One region of the Streptomyces sp. JNUCC 64 genome, then DNA from elsewhere that is predicted to be linked to it. Evidence: riboswitches for the same ligand, from Rfam matches in the RefSeq annotation. Region 1 holds a riboswitch; each other region holds the start of a gene.
The links. Region 1 has a riboswitch for cobalamin ahead of ACVWNX_RS31180 ((2Fe-2S) ferredoxin domain-containing protein). Riboswitches for the same ligand answer to the same signal wherever they lie in the genome.

Region 1 (4,145 bases):
AGCAGCACCGCCGTCCCGGCGAGCACCACCACGGCCGGGATCCAGAGCATGTCCCAGGTGGTGCCCGCGAGTCCGCCGAGCATCCAGCGCAGCGCGGACTGCGTCTTGTGCGGGTCGTTCGAGGTGACGATGAGGAAGCTGGCGAGCGCCGACAGCACCTCCGCCATCGCGACGCCCGCGAGGACCAGCCGGATGGTGGTCATCCGTCCGCCGGACCTGGCCAGCAGGTACACGGCGACCAGCGCGGCGAGCGCCCCGCAGAACGCGGCGATCGGCAGGGTCGCCAGCCCGAACACGGTGATGTTGAGGACCAGGACGGCGACCGCGCCGACCGACGCGCCCGAGGAGACCCCGAGCAGCATCGGATCGGCCAACGGGTTGCGGACCAGGGCCTGCAGCGCGGTCCCGGCGACGGCGAGTCCCGCGCCGACGACCGCGCACAGCAGCACCCTCGGCAGCCGGACCTCCATGACGATGGTCTCCCGCACCGGGGTCCAGTCGACCTCGGCGAGGCCGGGGTGGATCCGGTGCAGCAGGATGCTCCACACCTGTCCGGCGGGGACCCCGACCGAGCCGACGGCGACGCCCGCCGTCGCCGCCACCAGCACCAGCGCGGCCAGCCCCGCGAGGACCAGCGGATAGGGCGCCCGGACCCGCCCGGTCCGTCCGACCCGCCCGGGGGCCGGGTCGGACGGCTTCGCGGTGTCCGGCGCGCCGAGGGCCGCCGTGCGGGGCGCGCCCGTCACCGGAAGCGGGCCGGGTGCAGCTGGCGGGCGAGGTCGGTGACGCCGGACGGGACCCGGACGCCGAGCACGGTGGAGGAGAGCGGCAGCACCGCGAACCGCTTGTTCTTGATCGCCGGGACGTCCTTCAGCGCGGGGTTCGCGAGCAGGAACCGCTTCTTCTGGGCGACGGTCTGGTCGCCGTAGTCGTAGATGACGATGGCGTCCGGGGCGCGCTCGGCGACCTGCTCGAAGGAGACGTCGCCGAACTGCTTGTCCAGGTCGTCGAAGACGTTCTTGCCGCCCGCCTTCTCGATCATCTCGTTGCCGATGCCCGCGCCGCCCGCGGTGAACGCGGTCTTGTCTCCGCTGTCGTAGACGAACACGTCGACGGGCTCGACCTCGCCGAGCTTCTCCTCGACGGAGCCGAGGGCGGCACGGACCTTACGGATCTCCCGATCCGCCCGGTCCGGCACTCCGAAGATCTTCCCGACGGTCCGCAGTTCCGTCTCGATCAGCTTCATCGTCACCGGCCCGGAGGGGCACTCCTCGACGTTCACGTACGAGTCGACGCCCGCCTTGGTGAGGGCGGCCCGGCCGCGCCCCTCCTTCTCGTCGAAGCCGCTGTCGAAGCCCGCGTAGGCGAAGTCGGGTTCGGCGGAGAGCAGTGCCTCCACCGACGGGTACTCGTCGGAGATGACCTTGACGCCCTGGTAGGCCCGCTCGTACTCGGGGAGGATCTCGTCGTCGAGGTAGGCGGTGCCCGCCATCGACTTCTCCAGCCCGAGGGCCAGCAGGATCTCGGTGACGTGCTGGTTCAGGGTGACCGCGCGCCGGGGCGGACGCTCGTAGGTGGTCTTCACCCCGCAGTTCTCGACGGTGACGGGGAAGCCCTCGGGGGCGTCGCCGGACGCGCCGGACTTCCCGTCGTCCCCGCCCCCGCCGGTGCCGCAGCCCGCCATCAGGAAGACGGCGGCGGTCAGCAGGGAGACAGAGCGTCTGCTCATGGTGTGGTGGTCCTCTCACCGCGCGACGGCACACGAGGGTGCGCCCGCGCGGTCGGTTCGTGGGATCAGCGGCCGTCGACGGACGGGGCGGCGGTACGGGCCCGCCGGGGCGGGTCGAAGACGTACAGGTCCAGGACGTCCGGCGGCTCGGCGACGCCGGGGCCACCGGCCCGGACCCAGGTGATGACGTCCTCGGTGGCGGCGGGGTCGTTGACGAGGCCGAGCCAGACGGGGCGGGCTCCGGCCGCGCGTCCCGTGGCGGACGGGCGCACCACGATCACATTGGCCTGGTCGCAGACGTCCAGACAGTCGGAGACCGTCACCTGTGTTTCATCGCGCAGCCGCGCGAGTTGCGCGGCGTGGTCGACACCGGGCAGTTTCCTGGCGCTGCCGCAGCAGCAGTCGCGGCACACCACGACCCGGCACGGCACCGGATCGTCGGCCGACGGCCCTTCGGGCATCCCGACTCACTCCCCCCTCTGGGGAGATCCGCCCCAGTTCTGTCGAGGAGGCGACCGCGTGAGTCTCCTGGCTCTCGGGTCTGCGCTCGCCCCGCCCTTCCCACCCGCGTAGGGGCAGTGGGCCGTTCGGGGTCCGCTCGCCGATCACAGTGGCGGGACCGCACCGGATTCGCACCGGTTTCCTCGTTCCGCCGTCGCCTTTCCGCGTCATCATGACAGACCGGGCGCCCGGACCGGTACGTCCGGGGCGCGGTTGCCGCGCAGGTCACACGGCGGGCGGCGAACGGCCCCCGGCGCGGGCGGCGGCCGACCGCCCGCGCCGGAGGGGTGGTTCAGGCGGCGACCAGGGCCGGGGCGGCGCCGGGTCCGTCCACCCAGTGGGCGGCGAGGTCCCGGCGGGCCCGGGCCACCCGGGAGCGGATGGTGCCCACCGGGCAGTCGAGCACCTCCGCGGCCTCGGCGTAGGAGAGGCCGAGGAGCCGGGTCAGGGCGAACGCCTGCCGCCGTCCGGGTTCCAGGGCGTCGAGCGCGTCCATGAAGGCCACCGACTCCTCGAAGCCGGGCAGATGCCGGGGCTGGGCGCGTTCGGCGGCGGTCAGCCAGTCGGAGGTGTCGGCGATCCGGGGGCGGGCGGAGGCCCGGCGCAGCCGGTCCACGACGACCCGGCGGGCGATGGCGAGCAGCCAGGTCCGGGCGCAGGAGCGGCCCGCGAACCCGCTGAGGCTGGTCAGCGCGCGCAGGAAGGTCTCCTGCGCCAGGTCCTCCGAGCCCGGTACGTCGGTGGTGAGGTGGGCGACGAACCGCCGTACGTCGTCGTAGGTGGCGTGGACGAAGAGTTCGGCGGCCCGCCGGTCGCCGAGTCCGGCGGCCAGCGCCCAGGTGGTGATCTCCGCGTCGCGGTGGGCGTGGCGGTGCGCGGTGGCGCCGCCGCGCGGAGCGCTGGTCAGGATGGTCCTTGGTGCATAAGGCATGACAAATCGTCCTTCGCGTCCGGGAGGAGCCCGGTAAGGGTGAGGAAAACGGATCAGTCGGAAGTCCCTGGCCCGGACCGCCCGTTCCCGTCGGTCCCGCGTGGGGTGGGGGAGGAAGGGAGGGGGTCGGGCCGGAACGCCGACGGGGGGTCAGGACGCGAAGGAGGGAGGGCCCCGCCGGGGAGTCGCGCGCAACAGTGCGAGCGGGGTGGGCAGCCGGTCGGAGCCCCGGTGGTCGGTGGGCCACGGGGTGGTCATGGGCAGGGCGTGCGCACCGCCCAGCGTCATCGCGACGAACCGCGGCAGCAATCCCCCGAGGAACAGCGCCAGCGCCCGGCCGAGTTGGGCGAGGGAACGTTCCCCCCGCCAGAGCCACCAGCCGCACACCACCCCGGCGAGCGCGTGGGCGCCCGCCATCCCCGAGGTCAGCGCCGCGGGGTCGAACAGGCTTCCCAGCGCGCGGAGTACGGCGTCCCCGGCGTCGGTCGCGGCCGTGCCCCCGTGTTCCCCGGAGGTGACGACGGACATCCGGTGCCCGGTGTGGGCGCCGTGCGCCGCCGTGGGGTCCGGACCGTGCGCCAGTCCGAACAGGGTGTGCAGCATCAACTGCGCCGCCGCGCTCGCCCCGATGACCGTCGCGGCGGAACGTTCCCGCCGGGCCAGCCGCCAGGCGAGCAGCGTCATCGGGACCAGGGCGAGGAGATAGCTCCGGAGCGTGGGGGAGGTCCCCGACGCCAGGTCGTGTCCGAGCCCGGACACCACGACGCACACGGCGACGAGGACCGCCGTGTGGGCGACGCGGAGTGCGGTTCCGGCTCCCATGGTGGTCATGGTGCCAGCGCGATACGGGTCCGGGGTAAGGGCTTTGACCGGACAGTTGGCGCGTTCGAGCCCGTTTCCGGACAGCCGGTTACTGTGACCCATGTCACAGAAGATCGCCGGGAACCTTCCGCCTCCCGCATCCGACTACTGGGGCGACTCGTC
Region 2 (4,145 bases), 7.1 Mb from region 1:
CGCGCTCCACGACGACCTCGTTTCGATATCTGTCTATGTTGACGCCCATCGAAGCAGTTGCCATGCTGGGAGGGCAAGCCATCGACAAACGTCGAACCAGCAAGGGGTAACCGCCGTGTCCGCGTCCTCCATCACCGTACCGCCCGTCGTCGTGATCGGCGCCGGTCCCATCGGGCTGGCAGCCGCCGCCCACCTCACCGCCCGCGGTGTCGACACGCTCGTCCTGGAAGCGGGACCGGCCGCCGCCGACGCGGTGCGCCAGTGGTCGCACGTACGGCTGTTCTCCCGCTGGAGCGAGGTGATCGACGACGCCGCCGCCGAGCTCCTCGCCTCCACCGGCTGGACCGCTCCCGACCCGGTCGGGTACCCGACCGGCGGGGAGTGGGTCGAGGACTACCTCCAGCCGCTGGCCGACGCCCTCGGGGACCGGGTCCGCTACGGGACCTGGGTCACCGGGGTCTCCCGGGCCGGACGGGACCGGATCGTGGACGCCGACCGCGAGGCCCGGCCCTTCACCGTCCACGTCGAGCACCCGGACGGCCGGGAGGAGCGCCTCACCGCGCGGGCGGTGCTCGACGCCTCCGGCACCTGGTCCACCCCCGCCCCCGCGGGCGGCGACGGACTGCCCGCGCTCGGCGAGAGCGCCGCCGCCGACCGCGTCTCCTACCGCGTCCCCGACCTGACCGACCCGGCCGTCCGCGCCCGGTACGCGGGCGGACGCACCGCCGTCATCGGCACCGGCGCCTCCGCGTTCACCGTGCTGGCCTCCCTCGCGGACCTCGCCCGCGCCACGGACGGCAGAGGGACGAAGGCGGTGTGGATCCTGCGCCGGGGCCTCTCCGGCGCCACCTTCGGCGGCGGCACCGCCGACCAGCTCCCGGCGCGCGGCGCCCTCGGGCTCGCGGCGCAGGCCGCCGTCGCGGACGGCCACGCGGACGCGGTCACCGGCTTCCGCACCGAGGCGATCGAGCGCGACGGCGACGGACGCCTCGTCCTGGTCGCGGAGGACGGACGCCGTCTCGACCCGGTGGACGAGGTCATCGTCCTCACCGGACTCCGCCCCGACCTGTCCTTCCTCTCCGAGATCCGCCTCGGTCTGGACGAACGCCTCCAGGCGCCGACCGCGCTGGCCCCGCTGATCGACCCCAACCAGCACTCCTGCGGCACCGTCTACCCCCACGGCCACCGCGAACTGGCCCACCCGGAGAAGGACTTCCACCTCGTCGGCATGAAGTCCTACGGCCGCGCCCCCACCTTCCTCGCCCTGACCGGCTACGAGCAGGTCCGCTCCGTCGCCGCCGCCCTCGCGGGCGACCCCGCCTCGGCCGACCGGGTCGAACTCACCCTCCCCGAGACCGGCGTCTGCGGCGGCTCCGGCCTCTACGACGCCCCCGGCACCGCCACGGACGGCGACGGAGACTGCTGCGGCGCGCCCGGGCCCCGGCCCGTCACCCTCGCCCCGGCGACAACGGCGGCCGGGAGCCGGGAGACCGGGGCCGGGGGACGGCACTCGTAGTCCCCCCTACGCCCGAACGCGCCGCCGCGCGGGAGCACGGTTCACCGGCCCCGCACCGGGAGGACCCTCCGCGACGGGAGGGCTTCCCGCGACGCGGATGGCACACAGGGCGCACAGAGCACAGGGAACACGCAGGGCACACAGACGTCACGGGGCACCGCGCGGCTCGCGGTGGCCGGAGCGGACACCGCAGGCCGCGCCACGCGATGTGCTCCCCGTCACCCTCCGCCCGCCGGGGATCCCCGCGTCGCGCCGCAGCCCGTAAGGTGATCTCCAGCAGTCGGTTCGCCCCGTCCGCCAGACGGGGTGTCGCAAGAGGGAACCCGGTGGGAATCCGGGACTGCCCCGCAGCGGTGAGTGGGAACGACCGCCGTCATACGCACTGGGTCCGGACGGACCTGGGAAGCGACGGCCAGTAGGGGTCCGCCGGACGAGTCCGGTGGGCGTGCCCGTGAGTCCGAAGACCTGCCGACCGCCCGCGCGCGGACCGTTCCGCGCGCGGACATCCCGGTGACCTCGTGGGCGGGTCGGCGTACACACCAGACGGAACGGCCGTGCCCCCGTGGCGCGGATCGTCGCCGTCCGGTTCGTCATCCCCTTCGCGCTCTCGTCCCGTCACCGGGCTCAGGGATTCATCTCGCGAAGGAGATCTCCGTGACCACGAAGTCCGCAGCCGCGGCAGCACGGGCCACCGTGTACGGCTACCCCCGCCAGGGCCCGCGCCGGGAACTGAAGAAGGCGATCGAGGGGTACTGGAAGGGCCGTGTCACCGCCGACGCCCTCCGGGACACCGCCGTGGAACTCCGGCGGAACACCTGGCGGCAGCTCGCCGGAGCCGGTCTCCACGAAGTGCCGACCGGCGACTTCTCGTACTACGACCACGTCCTGGACACCACCGTCATGGTGGGCGCGATCCCCGAACGGCACCGCGCCGCCGTGGCGGCGGACGCCCTGGACGGCTACTTCGCCATGGCCCGGGGCACCCAGGAGGTCGCTCCGCTGGAGATGACCAAGTGGTTCGACACCAACTACCACTACCTGGTCCCCGAACTCGGGCCGGACACCGAGTTCAGCGCGGACTCCGCCAAGCAGGTCGCCGAGTTGACGGAGGCCCTCGGCCTGGGGCTGACCGCCCGTCCCGTCCTGGTCGGCCCGGTCACCTATCTGCTGCTCGCCAAGCCCGCGCCCGGCGTCCCCGCCGACTTCGAGCCGCTCACCCTCCTCGACCGGCTGCTCCCCGTGTACGCCGAGGTCCTCGCGGACCTGCGCGCCGCCGGGGCCGAGTGGACGCAGCTCGACGAGCCCGCCCTGGTCCAGGACCGCACCCCAGCCGAACTGAACGCCGCCGAGCGGGCCTACCGGGAGCTGGGGGCCCTCACCGACCGGCCCAAGCTGCTCGTCGCCTCCTACTTCGACCGGCTGGGCGAAGCGCTTCCGGTCCTGGCCAAGGCGCCCGTCGAGGGGCTGGCACTGGACTTCACCGAAGCCGCCTCGGCCCAGCTGGAGGCCCTGGCGGCGGTCGGCGGACTGCCCGGCAAGCGGCTGGTCGCCGGGGTCGTCAACGGCCGCAACGTCTGGATCAACGACCTGCGGGCGTCCCTGTCGACGCTCGGCACCCTCCTCGGACTCGCCGACCGCGTCGACGTCGCCGCCTCCTGCTCCCTGCTGCACGTGCCGCTGGACGCGTCCGCCGAGCGGGACGTCGATCCGCAGATCCTGCGCTGGCTGGCCTTCGCGAAGCAGAAGACCGCCGAGGTCGTCACCCTCGCCAAGGGCCTCGCGCAGGGCGCCGACGCCATCACGGCGGAACTCGCCGCCAACCGCGCCGACCTCGCCTCCCGCGCCGCCTCCCCGATCACCCGGGACCCGGCGGTGCGGGCCCGTTCCGGGGCCGTGACCGACGCCGACGCGCGCCGCTCCCTGCCCTATGCCGAACGGGCCGCGGCCCAGCGCGCCCGCCTCGGGCTGCCGCTGCTGCCGACGACCACCATCGGCTCGTTCCCGCAGACCGACGAACTGCGGGTGGCCCGCGCCGATCTGCGCGCCGGACACCTCGACGCGGCCGGGTACGAGGAGCGGATCAAGGCGGAGATCCAGGAGGTCGTCTCCTTCCAGGAGAAGGCCGGGATCGACGTCCTGGTGCACGGCGAGGCCGAACGCAACGACATGGTGCAGTACTTCGCCGAACAGCTCACGGGCTACCTCGCCACCCAGCACGGCTGGGTCCAGTCGTACGGCACCCGGTACGTGCGTCCGCCGGTCCTGGCCGGGGACGTCTCCCGCCCCGAGCCGATGACGGTCCGCTGGACGTCCTACGCCCAGTCGCTGAGCGACCGCCCGGTCAAGGGCATGCTCACCGGGCCGGTCACCATGCTCGCCTGGTCCTTCGTCCGCGACGACCAGCCGCTCGGCGAGACCGCCCGCCAGGTCGCCCTCGCGCTGCGCGACGAGGTCGGCGACCTGGAGGCGGCCGGGACCTCGGTGATCCAGGTGGACGAGCCCGCGCTGCGCGAGACGCTGCCGCTACGGGCCGCCGACCACACCGGCTACCTGGCCTGGGCCACCGAGGCGTTCCGGCTCACCACCTCCGGGGTCCGTCCGGACACCCAGGTCCACACCCATATGTGCT
Region 3 (4,145 bases), 6.8 Mb from region 1:
ACGGCGGCGGTGTCGAAGGTGTCGACCTCCACCACGTCCAGCGCGCCCGGCTCCAGCCGTTCCAGTTCGTAGGCGTAGTACCCCGGGTCGCGGGTGAGCAGCACCAGGCGCTCCCCGAGCCGTCCGGCGGCGCGCGCCAGGTGCCCGAGGCCGAAGGTGAGCGATTCCAGGCAGGCCACGGTCACGCGGCGTGCTCCTTCCGGTCGGCCGGGCCCGGCGCGCGGTTCCACGCCATCGTGGACCACGGCATGGTCATCTGCTGGGGGGAGCCCACCTCGACCGGTTTCAGCCCGGCCGGGTCCAGGGCCTCGGCGTGCCGGGCGTACACCCGGGAGACGTAGCGGTGCCCGGTGTCCGCGCCGATCACCAGGTGGACGCGGTCGGGGTCCCGGCGCGCCTCGTGGAGGGCGGTGAGGTAGGCGGCGCCGGTGGACAGCCCGGCGAAGACCGCGTGGTCGCGCAGCAGGGCGACCGTCCCGGCCATGGCGTGGGTGAAGTCCATCCAGTGCACCGCGTCGTAGAGGTGGTGGCGGACGTTGTCGAAGACGATGGAGGAGCCGATCCCGGCGATGATGGCCTCCGGGTCGTGGTGGTCCTCGCTGCCGAAGGTGACGCTGCCGAAGGGCTGGACGCCGACCAGCCGGACGGACGGGTCGGTCAGCCGCAGCCGCTCCACCAGTCCGCCGGTCGAGGCGCCGGAACCGACCCCGCCGACGAGGGTCAGCTCCCGCCCCGGCAGCTCACGGGTCACCAGGTCGGCGACCTCCTGGTAGCCGAGGTAGTGGACGTCGTCGTGGTACTGGCGCATCCAGTGGACGTCCGGCCGGTCGGCGAGGATCTCCCGGACCCGTCGCACCCGCAGCTCCTGGTCCAGTTTGAGGTTCTCCGAGGGTCTGACGCGTTCCACGGTCGCCCCGAGGACCTCCAGCTGGGCGTGGGTGGTCTCGTCCACGGTGGTGGAGGCGACGATGTGGCAGCGCATGCCGTACCGGTGGCAGGCGAGCGCCAGGGCGTAGGCGTAGATGCCGCTGGAACTGTCGACGAGGGTCTGTCCCGGGCGGACCGTGCCCCGGTCGAGCAACCGGCGGACGGCGGCCAGAGCCGAGTAGACCTTCATCGACTCGAAGCGGAGCAGGACCGTGCCGGGGGCCAGCCGGACCAGGTCGGGGGTCTTGAGGGCGTCGGCGATGTGGGGGTGGATCACCCGTATCCTCCTTGGGCGAAGGCGCACTGGTGGCCGAGCGAGTGGAAGAACGCGGACAGCTCGTCCCTGGTCGAGAACCCGATCCGGTGGGAGAACAGGTATCCGACCAGCGAGCCGGTGTGGGCGACGAAGACGCCGTCGGCCCCGAACTCCTCGCGGTGGGCGAGGACGGTGTCGAAGGTCCGTTTCGGCAGGACCTCCTGGGCGAGCGCGGCACTGGTGGTCGACGCCCGGGCCACCGCGGCCGGGTCGCCGACGGCGAAGCCCTTGAGCAGGTCGCTCAGGCACCGCTCGTACTCCTGTCCGCGTCGCCGGTACTGCCGCAGCAGCAGGGGAGTGACGGCGGACGTGTCCACACCGCCCTGCTCGACGACGTAGGCGGTATGGAACCCGAGGGAGGTGCCGAGTCGACGCACCACCCGATGACGGGCACTGAGGTACAGCGCGAACTCGTCCAGGAACACGCTGTCGGCCCGCTCTATCCGGGCCAGCAGACCGGTGACGAGCCGGGGTTGCCAGGGCAGCGCGAAGATCCGGAACAGACAGCGCAGCGTGGCCACCACATCGGCGGTGGAACTGGCCATCCCCACCCCGACCGGCAGTTCCGAGTGGGTGCTCCAGCGGCCCGGCGGCAGGGCCACCCCGAAGTGCTCGGTGAACAGCCGCACCGCCGCCCGGGACTTGGGCCCGAGGGGCGAGGGGCCCGTCTCCCGCGCGCCGGGGGTGAAGTAGACCCAGGAGTGCCGGTCCACGGGGAACGACACCAGGGCGATGTCCGGCTCCGGCGAGGGGGCCAGGGGACCCTGGTACAGCTCGCCGAGCGTCCCGTGACAGACCCCGGCGAAGGTCCGGGGGGTCCGCCCGCCGCCCGGGGCGGTCACCCGCGCGGTCCGCGCGGCGGGGCCACCGCGGACGGCCGTACGGACGGACTGCTGTCGCCACCGGTCACGAACGCGTTCCTCCTCGTCGCCCGGGCCCGGACGACGGGGACAGGGGGAGCGGACCCGCCGCGCGCACATGACGGCCCGCCCGCACCGCTGACCCAGCCCTCGGGGCCGCCGTGGACAGCGCGTGCCGTCGGGGCACGCGCGCAGTGGCAGGTCTTCGGACTCGTGGGCACGTGCCCCGCGGGGGCGCCTTCCTACCGGCCGTCGCTTCCCGGCCCCGGAAGGAGCCAGTGCCGTGACGGCTTTCGTTCCCACTCACCGCTGCGGGACAGTCCCGGATTCGCACCGGGTTCCCTCTTGCGACGCGTCCCCGCGAACGGTGACGCGAACCGACTGCGCTTTCCAGCGTAGGGCGTCTACTCCCGGCCGCGACAGGGTGCCTCCGACGGCCATGGCCTGTTGTGATCCGTTCCGCCCAGGGGCTCGGAAGCGCCCGGAACGCCCGCCGGGGCGCCCCGGCACGGGACCGCGCCCCGGCCGGACTCCGCGCTCCGGAGGCGAAGTTGTCGCGAAACGCCCCCACGGACCGGCCCGGACACCCGCGCCCCACGGACGACCGGCCCGGGCCCCCGCCTCCCGGGCCGGTCGGGACGGTCACGCTCCCCGCGTCCGTCCCGGGGCCCCGCGCCGGTGGTACGCGAGCGCCACCACGGCCAGCAGCGGCCCCCAGGCCAGCAGCGGCAGATAGCAGAGGGAGAGCAGCGCCTGCTCGACCGCGCTGTGCCCGGGAGGGAAGTCGCTCACGGCGAGCGAGACCGCGAAGCCCACGGTGAGGACGGTCAGGGCCAGGGCACCGGTCAGGGCCGTGGCGGTCACCGCCCGTCGACGGGGCCGCCACCCCCCGATCACCGGGACCCAGCCCGGCACCACCTCGCCCCAGGGCCTCACCAGCCCCAGGGTCAGCAGCGCGAGCCCCTCGGACAACACGGCCAGGACGACCATGTAGAGGTCGGTGTGCCAGTGCTGCGCCCGGGCCTCGGCGGTGCCGAAGCCGGGCAGGGCGAGCAGCACCCCGACGCGCCACAGCCCGGAGGGCAGCACGACCAGGGGGACGGCGTGGGCGGCGAGGACGACGCGGCGGGGGACGGCGGCCGGCATCGGGCCGGCGGTGTCGTGTGTGTTCACCCCGCCAGGCTCGCCCGTACGCCACCCCGGCCGCGTCCCCCCGGAGTCGGCACCGGACCGCCGGGAGGCGGAGGGCCCCTCAGCCCCGGGAAGGACCCGGACCGGGCGGCTCCCCGGGGGACGCCGCCCGGAGGGGACGGCGCACCGAGGGGGACGCGTCCCCGGACACCGTCAGCCGGACGACAGCGGTGCCCTCGCGGCCGGCCGCGCGGAGGGCAGGTACGGGGAGTCCACCCGTATCGCCCAGCCCCGGTGCCGTCGGGCGTGGCAGGCCAGGGCCAGCACATCGAGGTCGAGGGCGGCGTCGGGGTCCCGCGGCCGGTCCGCCACCCGGTAGTGGTCGCGGTGCCGTTCCAGGGCGTCGGCCAGGGCGAGGTTGAAGCTCTCCTCGTCCCCCTCCGCCAACTGTGACAGCAGCACGATCGGAGGCATCGCGAACCCCCAGTCCCGGGACCGCTCCTGGACGGCCAGCGCCTCGTCCACGGCGGGGACGGGGTCGTCCGCGCGCAGATAGGCGAGCAGGGCCCGGCGGTAGGCCGCGAACGCCGACGGATCGCCCTCCAGGGCGCGTTCGCCGTCGACGACCAGCGGGGCCAGCTCCTCGCGGTTCCCGTCGATCAGCGCGTGCGCCATCGCGCGCTGCCAGGCACCGGCGTCCAGCGGGCGGCCGTCGGCCCTCCACCGGCTGTGCCGCGGCAGACGCTCCCCGTCCGTCCCCGGGCCCGTCCCGTCGCCGGGCCGGTCCACCACCAGGTGCCGGACGGCGAGTTCCGCGACCGCGTCGGGACGCCGGTCCCGTCCGTAGGCCCCGACCCGGGGCCCCGCTCCCTCGAAACCGGTGACCAGGGCGCGGGGCAGGTAGTCGGTCT
Region 4 (4,145 bases), 890 kb from region 1:
GCCATCCTCTGGAATCTGCTGACCTGGCTCCTGGGTCTGCCCTCCAGCTCCTCCCACGCCCTCTTCGGCGGCCTCATCGGTGCCGCGGTCATGTCGGCCGGCTGGGACTCGGTGAACGGTTCGACCGTCGTCACCAAGGTCCTGATCCCCGCCGTCGCCGCGCCCCTGGTGGCCGGTGTGGCCGCGATGCTCGCGACCCGCCTCACCTACAAGATCGGCGCCAAGGCCGACGACAAGGCGACCTCCAAGGGCTACCGCATCGGCCAGATCTCCTCGGCCGGTCTGGTCTCCCTGGCGCACGGCACCAACGACGCACAGAAGACCATGGGTGTCATCACCCTGGCGCTGGTCACCGGTGGCGTGCTGGTGCCCGGGTCGAACCCGCCCTTCTGGGTCATCGCCTCGGCCGGCATCGCCATCGCGCTCGGCACCTACCTCGGCGGCTGGCGCATCATCCGCACCATGGGCAAGGGCCTCACGGACCTCCAGCCCCCGCAGGGCTTCGCCGCCCAGACCAGTGCCGCGACGGTCATCCTGGCCTCCTCGCACCTGGGCTTCTCGCTCTCCACCACGCAGTCCTGCTCCGGTGCCGTGATGGGCGCGGGCCTCGGCCGCAAGGGCGGGGTCGTCCGCTGGTCGACCGCCACCCGGATGTTCGTCGCCTGGGGTCTGACCCTGCCCGCGGCGGCCGTCGTCGGCGCCCTCGCCGAACTGCTCACCAAGCAGGGCACCTGGGGCGTCATCGCGACCGGCGCCCTGCTGATCGGCGGATCGACCGCGATCTGGATCATCTCCCGCCGCGAGGTCGTCGACCACACCAACGTCAACGACGTGGACACGGACGAGCCCGCGGGCGTCGTCACCACCGCCATCGCCGCGGTGACCCCGCCCCCCGCCGGTCCGGTCGGGGACACCACCACCGCCACGGGCGACCTCACGGCGACCGTCCCGGCGGAGAACGGCCCCTCGACGGAGTCCGCCCCGCGGACCGCCAAGGTGTAAGGAACCTCCATGAAAATCGACTGGGTAGCACTCGGCTCCGTGTTCGGGGTCAGCCTCGTGGTCACGGTGGCTCTCGTGGGCCTGTTCACCCTCGGGATCGTGGGCCTCTCCAAGCGGGAGACCGCGCTCGCCGGGGAGGGCGGCGCCAAGAACGGCTCGGCGGCCCTCGCGGTCACCGGCGCGTACGCCTGCTTCGCCCTGTGCGTCGCCGCCGTCGCCTACGGCATCTACCTGATCGTCGCCTGACGTCAGGACCGCGTTTTCCCCGACGGCCCGGTGGGTCACCGTTCCCAGGACGGTGACCCACCGGGCCGTCGGTCGTACGGGGCCGACGGACCCGCCCGTACCCCCAAGAGCCGGTGCCCGGCCGCCCGGGGCCGGTGGCCGGACCGGGTTCCCGGCCGCATGTGGGGCTTCACACACCGCGCCGCCGCAGGTCAGCGCCCGGTTGACGGGTGTTCTCGGGGCGTGGTGGACTGCCGGGGCCATTACGGCGGCAGCAGAGGAAGCCGGTGCGAATCCGGCGCGGTCCCGCCACTGTCACCGGGGAGCCTCCCCCACACCGAACGTCACGGCCGCACGGCTGGAAGACCGGGGGCGGCGCCGATCCGGGGAGCCAGGAGACTCTCGCCGTCGTTTCCGTCGACCCAGGGCGCGGACCCTGAGTGAGGACACAGCGATGCCGGGGCGCCCGTCTCCCGGTCCCGAGCGCCGGTGCGCGGGACCCCTCCACCGTCCACGCGTCCCCCGGGGCCGGGCGGGCTGAGCCGATGCGGGCCGGGCGAACCTTCGCGTACGGCGCCACCGCCGGACTGATCGGCGACCTCCTGTTCGGTGACCCCCGACGGGGCCACCCGGTCGCCGCCTTCGGTCGTGCCGCGGGCGCCGTCGAACACCTGTTGTGGCGCGACCACCGGGGCTGGGGCACCGTGCACACCCTGTTGTGTGCCGGGGGCGCGGCGGGCGCAGCCGCGCTGGCCGCGCGCGCCGTGGCGCCCTCGCGCGCCGCCTCGGTGGCGCTGACCGCCGCCGCCACCTGGGCCGTCGTCGGCGGGACCAGTCTGGGCCGGGAGGCCCGTGTCATCGGCGAGGCGCTCGCGGCGGACGATCTGACGGCCGCCCGGCGGCGGCTGCCCCATCTGTGCGGCCGCGACCCCGAGGCGCTGGACGCCGACGGCATCGCCCGCGCGGTCGTCGAGTCCGTCGCGGAGAACACCTCCGACGCCGTGGTCGGCGCGCTGGTGTGGGGGGCGATCGGCGGGGTCCCCGGGCTGGTGGGCTTCCGCGCCGTCAACACCCTGGACGCGATGGTCGGCCACAAGTCGCCGCGCCACCGCCGGTTCGGCTGGGCCTCGGCCCGTCTCGACGACGTCATGGGCTGGCCGGGGGCCCGGCTCACCGGCGCCCTCGCGGTGCTCGCCGGGGGTGCCCCGGGGTCCGCCGCGCGGACCTGGCGCGCCGACGCGGGGAGCCATCCGAGTCCCAACGCGGGCGTCGCGGAGAGCGCGTTCGCCGGGGCGCTCGGCGTCCGGCTCGGCGGCACCCTCTCCTACGCCGGACGGGTGGAGCACCGGCCGGTCCTCAACGGGGGCGGCCGTGCCGTGGCGGTGGCGGACGTGGAGCGCGCGGTACGGCTGTCCCGGCGGGTCGGCTGGCTGGCCCTGGCGGTGTGCGCGGCCGGACGCGGGGCGCTCTCGGTCCGCGCCGCCCGGCGCGCCGGGGCCGTCGCCACGGCCGCCGCCACGGCGGCCGGGAGCGGTGGGGCCGCGAAGGCCGCGGCCACCGTCATCGGAAGGGGTCGGTAGGGGTGCGGGGCGGACTGCTGGTCGCGGGGACGACGTCCGACGCGGGCAAGAGCGTGGTGACCGCCGGGATCTGCCGGTGGCTGGCGCGCCAGGGCGTCAAGGTGGCGCCGTTCAAGGGGCAGAACATGTCCCTCAACTCCTTCGTCACCCGGGACGGCGCCGAGATCGGCCGGGCCCAGGCGATGCAGGCGCAGGCCGCCCGGGTGGAGCCCAGCGCGCTGATGAACCCGGTGCTGCTGAAGCCCGGCGGGGACCGCACCAGCCAGGTGGTGCTGATGGGCCGTCCGGTCGGGGAGATGAGCGCGCGCGGCTTCTTCGGCACGCGCGGCGGCCCCGACGACGGCCGCCCGGTGCCCGGCGGGCGGCGGGCGCTGCTCGGCACGGTCGTGGAGTGCCTGGAGGAGCTGCGCGCCACCCACGACGTGGTGGTCTGCGAGGGCGCGGGCAGCCCGGCCGAGATCAATCTGCGGCGCACGGACATCGTCAACATGGGCGTGGCCCGGGCCGCCCGGCTGCCGGTGCTGGTGGTCGGGGACATCGACCGGGGCGGGGTGTTCGCGTCCTTCTTCGGGACGACGGCACTGCTGGCCCCCGAGGACCAGGCGCTGGTGGCGGGTTACCTGGTGAACAAGTTCCGGGGCGACGTCTCGCTGCTGGAGCCCGGACTGGAGATGCTGCGCGGGCTGACCGGCCGCCCCACCTACGGGGTGCTGCCGTTCCGGCACGGGCTCGGCATCGACGAGGAGGACGGGCTGCGGGTCTCCACGCACGGCACGGTCCGCGGGGCCCCGGCCGCTCCCCCGGTGGGCGCGGAGGTGCTGCGGGTCGCGGTGTGCGCGGTGCCGCTGATGTCGAACTTCACGGACGTGGACGCGCTGGCCGCCGAACCGGGGGTGGTGGTCCGCTTCGTGGACCGTCCGGAGGAGACCGCCGACGCGGACCTGGTGGTCGTCCCGGGCACCCGGGGCACCGTGGGCGCGCTGCGCTGGCTGGAGGAGCGGGGGCTCGCCGGGGTGCTGCGCCGCCGGGCCGCCGAAGGCCGTCCCGTCCTCGGGATCTGCGGCGGCTTCCAGGCGCTGGGCGAGCGGATCGAGGACGAGGTGGAGTCCCGGGCGGGCACCGTCGACGGCCTCGGTCTGCTGCCGGTGCGGGTGCGGTTCGCCCGGGAGAAGACCCTGGCCCGGCCGTCCGGCGCGGCGCTGGGCGAGCGGGTCGAGGGGTACGAGATCCACCACGGGGTGGCCGACGTCCTCGGGGGCGAACCGTTCCTGGACGGCTGCCGGGTGGGCGCGGTGTGGGGCACCCACTGGCACGGTTCGCTGGAGTCGGACGGCTTCC

Region 2: it holds a riboswitch for cobalamin, as region 1 does, so the genes downstream of both, metE (5-methyltetrahydropteroyltriglutamate--homocysteine S-methyltransferase) here and ACVWNX_RS31180 ((2Fe-2S) ferredoxin domain-containing protein) in region 1, are expected to answer to the same signal.
Region 3: it holds a riboswitch for cobalamin, as region 1 does, so the genes downstream of both, ACVWNX_RS02885 (GHMP family kinase ATP-binding protein) here and ACVWNX_RS31180 ((2Fe-2S) ferredoxin domain-containing protein) in region 1, are expected to answer to the same signal.
Region 4: it holds a riboswitch for cobalamin, as region 1 does, so the genes downstream of both, ACVWNX_RS27410 (cobalamin biosynthesis protein) here and ACVWNX_RS31180 ((2Fe-2S) ferredoxin domain-containing protein) in region 1, are expected to answer to the same signal.

What each region holds. Positions count from the first base shown of each region.
Region 1 is NZ_CM137015.1:7,536,043-7,540,187, forward strand. It holds gene ACVWNX_RS31170 (FecCD family ABC transporter permease) at 1-635, opposite strand, end outside; gene ACVWNX_RS31175 (ABC transporter substrate-binding protein) at 743-1,729, opposite strand; gene ACVWNX_RS31180 ((2Fe-2S) ferredoxin domain-containing protein) at 1,795-2,190, opposite strand; cobalamin riboswitch at 2,251-2,410, opposite strand; gene ACVWNX_RS31185 (sigma-70 family RNA polymerase sigma factor) at 2,523-3,161, opposite strand; gene ACVWNX_RS31190 (hypothetical protein) at 3,312-3,992, opposite strand.
Region 2 is NZ_CM137015.1:430,629-434,773, forward strand. It holds gene ACVWNX_RS01630 (flavin-containing monooxygenase) at 1-10, opposite strand, end outside; gene ACVWNX_RS01635 (NAD(P)-binding domain-containing protein) at 116-1,516, shown strand; cobalamin riboswitch at 1,781-2,003, shown strand; gene metE (5-methyltetrahydropteroyltriglutamate--homocysteine S-methyltransferase) at 2,171-4,145, shown strand, end outside.
Region 3 is NZ_CM137015.1:758,857-763,001, reverse strand. It holds gene ACVWNX_RS02895 (ATP-grasp domain-containing protein) at 1-185, opposite strand, end outside; gene ACVWNX_RS02890 (cysteine synthase family protein) at 182-1,204, opposite strand; gene ACVWNX_RS02885 (GHMP family kinase ATP-binding protein) at 1,201-2,085, opposite strand; cobalamin riboswitch at 2,283-2,501, opposite strand; gene ACVWNX_RS02880 (hypothetical protein) at 2,746-3,276, opposite strand; gene ACVWNX_RS02875 (immunity 49 family protein) at 3,448-4,145, opposite strand, start outside.
Region 4 is NZ_CM137015.1:6,650,281-6,654,425, reverse strand. It holds gene ACVWNX_RS27420 (inorganic phosphate transporter) at 1-1,002, shown strand, start outside; gene ACVWNX_RS27415 (hypothetical protein) at 1,012-1,248, shown strand; cobalamin riboswitch at 1,458-1,651, shown strand; gene ACVWNX_RS27410 (cobalamin biosynthesis protein) at 1,773-2,807, shown strand; gene ACVWNX_RS27405 (cobyric acid synthase) at 2,810-4,145, shown strand, end outside.